2 linked regions of the Robertmurraya sp. FSL R5-0851 genome follow. Each later gene encodes a partner of the first gene's protein in a complex. Links are inferred from orthologs where the notes say so. Each region holds a gene or a part of one and is shown on either strand. Other genes may lie near its edges.

Region 1 (5,721 bases):
ATGGCTGGGATGAGATTGAAATTACCCTTCAATTAGACGAGCAAATTAATAAATATGAAAAGAACCGAGCATTGTTAACAAAGTAAATAAATGGCCGCAGCACAAGCTGTGGCCATTTATTATTTTGTTTTTATAGTGGTTTCTGCTAAACTTACCTCAGGTTATAAATAAGGGGTATGGTAGATGAAAAAAAGGGAACGGGCTCGTAAGGACGGAAACGTAGTGTTTTTCCCCGATTTAGAAAAGAGGCTTTTCGAAAAAGGGTTAGACTTTATACAAAAAAAGCAATTTAGAGAGGCAATTCCTTATTTTGAAGAAGCAAAAGAGCATGATCAAGAAAACAGTGATATTTGGTTTGCCTTGGTTTTGGCTTATTATGAATCCGGATCATTTGAAAAAGCAAAAGAGTATACAGAAGAGATGTTAAGGATAGGTATCGGTGAGTATTTTCAAACGGTTGATATGCTCATTATGGTTCTTGTCCAGCTACAAGAATACAGCCGTGTCGTACATACCATTGAGGTGCTATTAGAGGAACATGAAGTTCCAGTTGAAAAATACGAGCATTTTAGAAGACTGCTGGATTTTAGTAGAAGAATGCTTAATGCAGTAGAAGAAAATCAGCCAGTAGAAATAGAAGATGAAAAGGAAATCAAGCAAGTCGCTCCCCAATCACTTAATTTGTTTGACCCAAAGGATGAGAAGGAGCTATTGTTACAAGTGGCTAACCTTGCTCATCAAAATATCCAGCCTGTATTAAATGAAATACGTAACTATCTACAGTCAAGTGAAGGCCAACCTTTTATTAAAACGATGCTCTTACACGTACTTAAAGAACATCAATATCATGAGCCAATAACAGTGACTAAGCTTCAATCCTCAATGGTGTTAATCCCTAAGGATCTCTATGATTTAAGGGATCATCAACAAAAAATAGAGGTCTCAAAGGTTTTAGCAGAACAACTTGAACAGGAAAATCCCACGTTACTAGAACAAGCCATTAGTTTAATAGACCGTCATCTTTTTATATTGTACCCATTTCATTACCCTTCGAATGATATGAGAACACTGGCTGCCGCTTATCATATATTAGTTTTGATGTTTTTCGCACAGGACTATTCGATTGATGAAATGAGTGATGTTTATCAATCATCTGAACAGGATATTGAGACATTATTACGATATATACAAGAAATTGAAGAATTTTCTTATCCTATTATTTAGTCTAGGATGTTGAAACGAAGGCAACCTATGTTATAATGTAGTGGTTGTAATAACTGTATATTAAAAACAAGCTTACATATTCATCTAAATTAGTAACGAATGAAAATGTAAATAGATTTTGGAGGGAAAGTTCGTATGTCTGTGAAGTTTGAAAAACTAGAAGGGAACCAAGGGGTTCTTACAGTTGAAGTAGATGCAGCAAAGGTTAATGAAGGTTTAGACGCTGCATTTAAAAAAGTAGTAACAAAGGTAAATGTACCTGGTTTCCGTAAAGGGAAAATGCCTCGTGCAATGTTCGAGAAGCGTTTTGGAGTTGAGTCTTTATACCAAGATGCAATTGATATTCTTCTTCCGGAAGCTTATGCAAACGCAGTTGAAGAATCAGGTATTGATCCAGTTGATCGTCCTGAAATTGATGTAGAGCAAATTGAAAAAGGCAAGAGCTTTATCTTTAAGGCAACTGTTACAGTTAAGCCTGAAGTGAAACTTGGTGAGTACAAAGGACTTGAAGTAGAAAAAGTTGAAACTGAAGTTACTGATGAGGATGTAGCTAACGAGTTAAAAACTCTTCAAGAACGTCAAGCTGAGCTTGTTGTTAAAGAAGAAGGCAAAGCTGAAAATGGCGATACAGTAGTAATGGACTTTGAAGGTTTCGTTGATGGAGAAGCTTTCGAAGGTGGAAAGGCTGAAAACTACTCACTTGAGTTAGGTTCAGGTCAATTTATTCCTGGGTTCGAAGAGCAATTAGTTGGACTAGCTGCTGGAGAAGAAAAAGATGTAGAAGTGTCTTTCCCAGAAGAATACCATGCAACTGAATTAGCTGGTAAACCTGCAGTATTCAAAGTAAAACTTCATGAAGTAAAAGGAAAAGAGCTTCCTGAGCTTGATGACGAGTTCGCAAAAGATGTGGATGAAGAAGTTGAAACACTTGATGCGTTAAAAGAAAAGATTAAGAATCGTTTAGTAGATTCTAAAAAACATGAAGCAGAGCACCACGTACGTGATACCGTTGTTGACAAGGCAGCAGCAAATGCTGAGATTGACATTCCAGCTGTAATGATCGATACGGAAGTGGATCGCATGATGCAAGAGTTCGAACAACGTTTACAAATGCAAGGTATGAACCTTGAATTATACTTCCAATTCTCAGGCCAAGATGAAAATGCCCTACGTGAGCAAATGAGAGAAGAAGGCGAAAAGCGTGTGCGTGTAAGCTTAACTCTTGAAGCTATCGCAGCTGCAGAAAATCTTGAAGTTTCTGAAGAAGATGTAGATGCAGAATTAAACAAAATGGCTGAAATGTATAATATGACTGTTGAGAACATTAGAGCTGCTTTAGGAAATGTAGATGGAATTAAGGGAGACCTTAAAGTTAGAAAAGCTGTTGAATTCTTAGTAGAAAACAGCAAAACGGTTTAAATCATATTATAAAAAATGAACAAGGCGCGATTGAATCGTGCCTTGTTTTATACCATTTACATACTTATAAAATCAATTAGAATGACATATACATAACTAATACAGAAATGAAGTTTTTAAAGATTTAGTAAAAACTTCCGATTTAACTTTAGAAATTATGGTTAAGATTAACTAGTACATATTTATTTACTTTTGCAGATATGAAAATGTTTTCTTTTTCAAGAGTTATCATTTCCTGTCCACCTAGTAAATGTGATACAATGCAATACATAACTTATTGATAACAATTGAATAAAGAATACTGTAAGTAAAGATAAACAATTATATCTGCAGCAATTTATGTGTTTTAGACGCTTTTCAAGGGGTGAAGAAATTGTTTAAATTTAATGATGAAAAAGGACAATTAAAGTGTTCCTTCTGTGGTAAAACACAAGATCAAGTTCGAAAACTAGTTGCAGGTCCAGGTGTGTATATATGTGACGAGTGTATCGAGTTATGTACTGAAATTGTGGAAGAGGAACTCGGAACTGAAGAAGAAGTAGAATTTAAGGATGTTCCGAAACCAATGGAAATCCGCAATATTTTAGATGAGTATGTAATCGGTCAGGATCAAGCGAAGAAAAACTTATCGGTTGCTGTTTACAATCATTATAAGCGCATCAATTCTAACAGCAAAATTGATGAAGTTGAGCTTTCAAAAAGTAATATAGCAATGATTGGACCAACAGGTAGTGGAAAAACACTTCTTGCACAAACCTTAGCAAGAATTTTAAATGTTCCTTTTGCTATTGCAGATGCAACATCACTTACTGAAGCTGGTTACGTTGGTGAAGATGTTGAAAATATCCTGTTAAAGCTTATTCAAGCAGCTGACTATGATGTTGAAAAAGCTGAAAAAGGTATTATTTATATTGATGAAATCGATAAAATTGCTCGAAAATCGGAAAATCCATCCATTACTAGAGATGTATCTGGTGAAGGAGTACAACAAGCTCTACTAAAAATCCTTGAAGGAACGGTGGCTAGTGTACCACCACAAGGCGGTAGAAAGCATCCTCATCAAGAGTTCATTCAAATTGATACTACTAACATTTTATTTATTTGTGGTGGAGCATTTGATGGTATTGAACCAATCATTAAAAGACGTCTAGGTCAAAAGGTAATCGGTTTTGGATCAGATGTGAAAAAGAAGGAAGTAGAAGATAAGGATCTTCTTTCTAAGGTATTACCAGAAGACCTATTACGCTTCGGATTAATTCCTGAATTCATTGGTCGACTTCCAGTTATTGCAAGTCTAGCTACGTTAGATGAAGACGCATTAATCGAAATTTTAACAAAGCCGAAAAATGCACTCGTAAAACAATACCAAAAAATGCTTGAACTAGACGATGTAGAATTAGAATTTGAAGAAGATGCTCTTAAGGAAATTGCGAAAAAAGCAATTGAGCGTAAAACAGGTGCTCGTGGCCTTCGTTCTATCATTGAGGGAATTATGCTTGACGTAATGTTTGATCTTCCTTCAAGAGAAGATATTACTAAGTGTATCATCACGAAAGAAACCGTGGTTGATAACGGTGTACCAAAGTTAATTCTAAAAGATGGAAGTATTCTTAAAGAAGAACGAAAAACATCTGCCTAAAATACAGTAGAACCGTAGCATAAGACTACGGTTCTTTTTTTGGCTCACAAAGTAAAATACGTTAATCCTTGTTTATTCCCCTCTGCAGAAGGAGATACTAGCTTATAACTACTATGAAAAGTGCAGGAGGGAATGCTATGAGTTGGACGGGAATTGCCTTATTTATTCAGTTGTTTTTTGGCATCGTTATTGGACTCTATTTTTGGAATTTATTAAGAAGTCAACGGACACAAAAGGTGTCCATTGATAGGGAATCAAAAAAAGAAATGGACCAATTAAGAAAAATGAGATCTATTTCATTAACCGAGCCACTCTCAGAGCGAGTGAGACCGAGTACTTTTGATGATATTGTAGGTCAGGAAGATGGAATCAAATCGTTAAAAGCGGCACTATGTGGTCCGAATCCTCAACATGTGATCATTTATGGACCACCTGGAGTAGGAAAAACGGCTGCAGCTCGACTAGTGTTAGAAGAAGCAAAGAAAAATGCCAAATCACCATTCCAATCTTCTTCTGTGTTTATTGAGTTAGATGCAACCACTGCTAGGTTTGATGAGCGAGGGATTGCAGATCCTCTTATCGGATCTGTCCATGACCCTATCTATCAAGGTGCAGGAGCAATGGGACAAGCAGGAATTCCTCAACCAAAGCAAGGTGCAGTGACAAATGCACATGGTGGTGTATTATTTATTGATGAAATCGGAGAACTTCATTCGATTCAAATGAACAAGCTTTTAAAAGTTCTAGAGGATCGTAAAGTATTTTTAGAGAGCGCTTATTATAGCGAGGAAAATACACAAATACCAACACATATTCATGATATATTTAAAAATGGATTACCAGCAGATTTTCGTTTAATAGGTGCTACAACGAGAACACCAAGTGAGATACCTCCAGCGATTCGCTCTAGATGTATGGAGGTGTTCTTCAGGGAGTTGAGCAGAGAAGAAATCTCTTCGATTGGAGAAAAGGCTGCAGAAAAAGTGAAGTTGAAAATTGGTGAAAAAGGAATAGATATATTATCATCTTATGCTAGAAATGGTCGAGAAGCAGTAAATTTGATACAGATAGCTGCCGGTCTTGCCATCACCGAAGATAGAGATTTTATAAAGGATGAAGACATTGAGTGGGTTATTCAATCTAGTCAGTTAACACCAAGAATGGAACAGAAAATTATGTCTTCTTCTACCATTGGACTTGTAAATGGATTAGCCGTTTATGGACCGAATTCTGGAGCATTGCTTGAAATTGAAGTGACGGTTATTCCGACAAAAGAAAAAGGTTCCATAAATATAACAGGCATAGTTGAAGAAGAAAGCATTGGTGGTCAAGGAAAATCGATAAGAAGAAAAAGTATGGCAAAAGGTTCGATTGAGAATGTTATAACTGTACTTCGTTCGATGGGAGTTCCGGCTGATGAATTTGATATTCACGTTAAC
Region 2 (6,640 bases), 3.3 Mb from region 1 along the record:
TCGGTCTGAAGGAAAATGTAATTATCGGTAAACTTGTTCCGGCTGGAACTGGAATGCAACGTTATCGTAAAGCTGAGCCAGTAACAAACATTGAACAAGAAGAAGTTTTAACCGTAGAATAATCATTCATGCGGCACTCTACATGGAGTGCCGCACATTAAATGAATATCTCTAGTAATAAAAATTCCAATAGGTGTTGACAGCGAGTTTCATAGGTGTTAATATATCAAAGGTGCTCCTATAAACCTGTTACTTTGGAGGATGTAATCATGTCTTATGAAAAAGTAATGCAGGCAAAGAGATTTATCGTAGGAACTAAGCAAACAGTAAAAGCCATCAAAAGCGGCACTATTTCCGAAGTACTAGTAGCTAAGGATGCTGAACCACGTGTGACAGCAAAGGTAATTAGTACAGCACAGGAAGTAGGCGTTCCAATTATATACGTAGATTCTATGAAAAAGCTTGGTAAAGCTTGTGGGATCGAAGTAGGTGCTTCTACTGTAGCAATAACTTTTTAAAAACTGTTTTTATAGAAAGATATCTATAAAGACTTTGTTTTTTGTTTCAAAATGAACCACCTGGATGTGTGGGCTTTGAAATAGTAGATGAAGGGAGGAAAAAGAAATGCCTACAATTAATCAATTAGTGCGTAAGCCACGTTCTTCGAAAGAGGAAAAGTCTAAATCACCTGCACTAAACAAAGGTTACAACAGCTTCAAGAAATCACAAACGAACGTATCTTCACCTCAAAAGCGTGGGGTATGTACGCGTGTTGGTACTATGACACCGAAGAAGCCGAACTCAGCATTACGTAAATATGCTCGTGTACGCTTAACTAACGGAATTGAAGTAACAGCATACATTCCTGGAATTGGTCACAACCTACAAGAGCACAGCGTAGTACTTATTCGCGGTGGTCGTGTAAAGGACTTACCAGGGGTACGTTATCATATCGTTCGTGGTGCACTAGATACAGCTGGTGTAAACAACCGTATGCAAGGTCGTTCTAAATACGGAACTAAGAGACCAAAAGCAGCTAAGAAATAATGATTACTACAAAAAACTAAAATCACACTTCTGTGAAAGGAGGAACAAACATGCCTCGTAAAGGTCCTGTAGCAAAGAGAGACGTATTACCAGATCCGTTATATAACTCAAAGCTAATCACTCGTTTGATCAACAAAATGATGATCGACGGTAAAAGAGGAAAGTCACAAGCAATCCTTTACTCTGCATTCGAACTTATTCGTGAGCGCAGTGGTAAAGAACCAATCGAAGTATTCGATGCAGCACTTAAAAATATCATGCCAGTTCTTGAAGTTAAAGCACGCCGTGTAGGTGGTTCTAACTATCAAGTACCAGTAGAGGTGCGTCCAGATCGTCGTACAACTCTAGGTCTTCGTTGGTTAGTAAACTACTCTCGCCTTCGTGGAGAAAAGACGATGGAAGAGCGTTTAGCTAACGAAATCTTAGATGCAGCTAATAACACTGGTGCATCAGTTAAGAAGCGTGAAGACACTCACAAAATGGCTGAAGCAAACAAAGCATTTGCTCACTATCGTTGGTAGAATTTACTTTTACCCTAATATAAAAATAAACTAAAACACTCATACGAGAAAGGAGAAATACCAATGGCAAGAGAGTTCTCCTTAGCAAATACAAGAAATATCGGTATCATGGCACACATCGATGCTGGTAAAACAACAACAACTGAGCGTGTACTTTATTACACTGGTCGTATTCATAAGATTGGTGAAACACATGAAGGTGCATCTCAAATGGACTGGATGGAGCAGGAACAGGAGCGCGGAATTACAATCACTTCCGCTGCTACAACTGCTCAATGGAAAGGCCACCGAGTTAACATCATCGATACACCAGGACACGTAGACTTCACAGTTGAAGTTGAACGTTCTCTTCGTGTACTTGATGGCGCAGTTGCTGTACTTGATGCACAGTCTGGTGTTGAGCCTCAAACTGAAACAGTTTGGCGCCAAGCAACAACTTACGGTGTACCACGTGTTGTATTTGTAAACAAGATGGACAAAATTGGTGCTGATTTCAAGTATTCAATCAAAACACTTCATGATCGCTTACAAGCGAATGCTGCTGCAATTCAACTTCCAATCGGAGCTGAAGATCAATTCTCAGCAATAATTGACCTTGTTGAAATGAATGCAACATTCTATGGTAACGACCTTGGAACAGATATTGAAGTTCGTGAAATCCCTGAAGAGTACCGTGCTGAAGCAGAAGAATACCGTGAAAAATTAATTGAAGCGGTATCTGAGTTTGACGAAGTATTAATGGAAAAATACCTTGGTGGCGAAGAAATCACTAACGATGAGCTGAAATCAGCGATTCGTAAAGGTACTGTTAACGTTGAGTTCTACCCAGTTATCTGTGGTTCAGCATTCAAAAACAAAGGTGTTCAATTGATGCTTGACGCTGTAATTGACTACCTGCCATCACCATTAGATGTACCTGCAATCAAAGGTACTTTACCTGATAGCGATGAAGTAGTTGAGCGTCACTCAAGCGATGAAGAGCCTTTCTCAGCTCTAGCGTTCAAAGTTATGACTGACCCTTATGTTGGAAAACTAACTTTCTTCCGTGTGTACTCTGGTACATTAAGCTCAGGTTCTTACGTTCAAAACTCTACTAAAGGTAAGCGTGAGCGTGTAGGTCGTATTCTACAAATGCATGCTAACAGCCGTGAAGAGATTTCAATGGTATACGCTGGTGACATCGCTGCTGCTGTAGGTCTAAAAGATACTACAACTGGAGATACACTATGTGATGAAAAGAACCTAGTTATCCTAGAGTCTATGGAATTCCCAGAGCCAGTTATTCAATTATCTATCGAGCCTAAGTCTAAAGCTGACCAAGATAAAATGACTACTGCTCTACAAAAGCTTCAAGAAGAGGATCCTACATTCCGTGCGCATACTGACCAGGAAACTGGACAAGTTATCATTGCAGGTATGGGTGAGCTTCACTTAGATATTCTAGTAGACCGTATGCGTCGTGAATTCAAAGTTGAAGCAAACGTTGGTGCTCCTCAGGTTGCTTACCGCGAAACAATCCGTTCTTCTGCTAGTGTAGAAGGAAAGTTCGCTCGCCAATCTGGTGGTCGTGGACAATTCGGACACGTTTGGATTGAATTCTCTCCAAACGAAGAAGGAAAAGGATTTGAATTCGTAAACGGAATCGTTGGTGGTGTTGTTCCTCGTGAATACATCCCAGCTGTACAAGCAGGTCTTGAAGACTCACTTGACAGAGGTATGATTGCTGGATTCCCTGTTGTTGATATCAAAGCTAGATTATTTGATGGATCTTACCATGATGTTGACTCATCTGAAATGGCGTTTAAGATCGCTGCGTCTATGGCACTTAAAGCAGCAGCTTCTAAGTGTAACCCAGTTATTCTTGAGCCTATCATGAGAGTCGAAGTTATTATTCCTGAAGAGTATCTTGGTGATATTATGGGTAACGTAACTTCACGTCGTGGTCGTGTAGAAGGTATGGAAGCACGCGGAAACGCTCAAGTTGTTCGTGCAATGGTTCCACTTTCTGAAATGTTTGGATATGCAACTAGCCTTCGTTCTAGTACGCAAGGTCGTGGAGTATTCTCTATGCACTTCGATCACTATGAAGAGGTTCCAAAATCAATCTCTGAAGAAATCATCAAAAAAAATAAAGGCGAATAATTGATTTTCGCCCTTTTTTAAAGTATAACTACTTATGTAAGTGTGGACATTGGTAGGTGCTGGTAACAGCTGCCTCTCTGTCCATAAATATACTTAGACTATTTTTTATATATTAAAGGAGGATTTTTCTAATGGGAAAAGCTAAATTTGACCGTTCAAAGCCACACGTTAACATCGGTACAATTGGTCACGTTGACCATGGTAAAACAACTTTAACAGCTGCAATCACTTCTGTACTTGCTAAAGTAGGTGGAGCAGAAGCTCGTGCATATGATCAAATCGACGGTGCTCCAGAAGAAAGAGAGCGTGGAATCACAATCTCTACTGCGCACGTTGAGTACGAAACTGCTAACCGTCACTACGCACATGTTGACTGCCCAGGTCACGCTGACTACGTTAAGAACATGATCACTGGTGCTGCACAAATGGATGGCGGAATCCTAGTTGTATCTGCAACTGATGGCCCAATGCCACAAACTCGTGAGCACATCCTACTTTCTCGTCAGGTTGGTGTACCTCACCTTGTAGTATTCATGAACAAGTGTGATATGGTAGACGACGAAGAGCTTCTTGAATTAGTAGAAATGGAAATCCGCGACCTACTTTCTGAGTATGACTTCCCTGGAGATGACATTCCTGTAATCAAAGGTTCTGCTCTTAAAGCATTAGAAGGTGAAGCTGAATGGGAAGAGAAAATCAACGAGCTTATGGCTGCGGTTGATGAGTATGTTCCAACACCAGCACGTGACACTGAAAAGCCATTCATGATGCCAGTTGAGGATGTATTCTCAATCACTGGTCGTGGAACTGTTGCTACTGGACGTGTTGAGCGTGGAGTAGTTAAAGTTGGGGACGTTATTGAAATCGTTGGTTTCACTGAAGAGCCTAAGTCTACTACTGTAACAGGTGTAGAAATGTTCCGTAAGCTTCTTGACTATGCAGAAGCTGGAGACAACATTGGAGCACTTCTTCGTGGGGTTTCTCGTGAAGAAATCGAGCGTGGACAAGTTTTGGCTAAGCCAAAATCAATCACTCCACACACAAAGTTCAAAGCGGAAGTTTATGTTCTTTCTAAAGAAGAAGGTGGACGTCATACTCCATTCTTCACTAACTACCGCCCACAATTCTATTTCCGTACTTCTGATATTACAGGTATCTGTAACCTTCCAGAAGGTGTTGAAATGGTTATGCCTGGCGACAACATCGAAATGACTGTTGAACTAATCGCTCCAGTTGCGATCGAAGAAGGTACTAAGTTCTCTATCCGTGAGGGTGGACGTACTGTAGGCGCTGGCGTAGTTGCTACAATCATTGAATAATTAATGAATCAAAAAAGCAGATGGATGATCCATCTGCTTTTTTTATATGCTAATTTTTATCTAAAGTCATTGACAATTTTGCTCTTAGTTGATAAATTTAATTAAACCTATCTGTTAAGTTGGAATTAAAAACTAAATTAGAGATACAATAATGTTAGGAGTGGTATTGCATGGTCGAGTCAAAATTGACCTTTTCATCATATGATCATTATTCATTCCCTAGCTTCGACGAGGAGAATGAAACAAAAGGTGCACTGGATGCGTTGCGTTGGAGTTATGAGCAATACGATGAAAATGAAATTGTGTACGCATGTAGTTTTGGAATAGAAGGCATGGTCATGATTGATCTAATTTCGAAAGTTAAGCCAGATGCAAAAGTAGTATTCTTAGACACAGGTCTTCATTTTAAAGAGACGTACGAGTTAATAGATAAAGTAAAAGAACGTTATCCGCAACTACAAATTGAACTTAAAAAACCTTCTTTAACATTAGAAGAGCAGGCAGAACAACATGGTGATGAGCTCTGGAAGACAGCTCCAAACAAGTGCTGTGAAATAAGAAAAATCATTCCGTTAAGAGAAGCCTTATCGGGTGCCACTGCATGGATAAGTGGATTAAGAAGAGAGCAGTCAGAAACGAGAAAGAACACGCAGTATTTCAATAAAGATAACAAATTTGAATCGATAAAAGTATGTCCTCTCATTCATTGGACATGGAAGGATGTTTGGAGATACACACACAAAAATGATCTTCCTTACAATGTTCTTCATGACAATGGGTACCCTAGTATTGGATGTGCACCATGTACCTCCCCTGCATTTAACGCAGAGGATATGAGATCAGGTCGATGGACAGGAACAGGTAAGACAGAATGCGGATTACACCAATAGGAGGGCTTTGCCCATGATTATCACTTATACGGCTATTATTGTTGCTCTCTTTTTGGCAATGAATATTGGTGCAAGTGGGGCTGCCGCCTCCATTTCTATCGCATACGGCTCTGGGGCGCTTCCGAAAAAGAAAGTCGCTCTGCTTGTCTGTGGAGTAGCGATATTTTTAGGTGCTGTACTCGGTGGAAGTGAAGTTGTCAAAACTATCGGTTCAAATATTGTGCCATCATCAATACTTGATGAAAAAGTAGTTCTCATTATTCTATCCTCCGCTGCACTTTCATTATTTATTGCTAACTTAATGGGCATACCGTTGTCCACTAGCGAGATAACAGTTGGATCTGTTGTAGGTGTGGGTGTTGCATTTAAGGCACTATTTGTTAAGAACATTTTAGTTATTGTTGCTTTCTGGTTTATCGTTCCAATAGCAGCGTTTTCTATGGCGCTCTTGTGGGGTAGAGGAATAAAGTTGCTTGAAAAGAAGTTTCCTGCAGTTAAGAATGGAAAGTATAATAAGCCAATTACCATCTTTGTTATTGTGGTTGGGTTTCTTGAAGCTTTTTCAGCAGGAATGAACAATGTTGCGAATGCTGCTGGTCCTCTAGTAGGAGCTGGAGTAGTTTCTATTACAACCGGAGTTTGGGTTGGTGGATTATTCATTGCTCTAGGAGCTATATTCCTTGGAGGAAGAGTACTTCAAACAAACGGCAAAAAAATCACA

What was found.
Region 2: the proteins of tig (region 1) and rpsG are in contact, whole or in part, in a crystal structure (PDB 3GTY), measured with the Thermotoga maritima proteins. The link is inferred for Robertmurraya sp. FSL R5-0851 from one-to-one orthologs. Residues at the interface, in WP_004081061.1 of Thermotoga maritima: Glu122, Val124, Val129, Leu130, Tyr133, Glu188, Gly259, Ile262, Tyr263, Glu266, Ser270, Glu273, Gln274, Glu277, Arg308, Gln311, Ile312, Ser315, Tyr316, Glu325, Arg329, Arg336, Leu363, Phe366, Trp367, Arg373, Leu377, Arg381, Leu384, Glu387; in WP_004081843.1 of Thermotoga maritima: Lys34, Lys52, Lys55, Glu59, Arg62, Gln63, Glu66, Asn67, Lys69, Val71, Arg95, Ala109, Lys110, Lys111, Gly112, Arg113, Pro114, Glu117, Glu121, Ile124, Ala125, Tyr127, Asn128, Asn129, Thr130, Gly131, Lys135, Asp139, Arg142, Met143.

What each region holds. Positions count from the first base shown.
Region 1 is NZ_JBBOOE010000001.1:3,400,135-3,405,855, reverse strand. What follows is about bases 601-3,501. They hold tig (trigger factor), read left to right. Parts: upstream 601-1,359; coding sequence 1,360-2,643; downstream 2,644-3,501. Other genes in these bases: clpX (ATP-dependent protease ATP-binding subunit ClpX), read left to right, coding at 3,017-3,501; MKX65_RS17565 (tetratricopeptide repeat protein), read left to right, coding at 601-1,224. Also shown: leuD (3-isopropylmalate dehydratase small subunit), read left to right, coding at 1-86; more of MKX65_RS17565, read left to right, coding at 184-600; more of clpX, read left to right, coding at 3,502-4,282; ATP-dependent protease LonB, read left to right, coding at 4,420-5,721. UniProt on the Bacillus subtilis protein: Involved in protein export. Acts as a chaperone by maintaining the newly synthesized protein in an open conformation. Functions as a peptidyl-prolyl cis-trans isomerase.
Region 2 is NZ_JBBOOE010000001.1:128,767-135,406, forward strand. What follows is about bases 1-2,832. They hold rpsG (30S ribosomal protein S7), read left to right. Parts: upstream 1-1,097; coding sequence 1,098-1,568; downstream 1,569-2,832. Other genes in these bases: rpoC (DNA-directed RNA polymerase subunit beta'), read left to right, coding at 1-122; MKX65_RS00665 (50S ribosomal protein L7ae-like protein), read left to right, coding at 270-518; rpsL (30S ribosomal protein S12), read left to right, coding at 625-1,047; fusA (elongation factor G), read left to right, coding at 1,632-2,832. In the rest of the region: more of fusA, read left to right, coding at 2,833-3,710; tuf (elongation factor Tu), read left to right, coding at 3,842-5,029; MKX65_RS00690 (phosphoadenylyl-sulfate reductase), read left to right, coding at 5,200-5,919; MKX65_RS00695 (inorganic phosphate transporter), read left to right, coding at 5,933-6,640.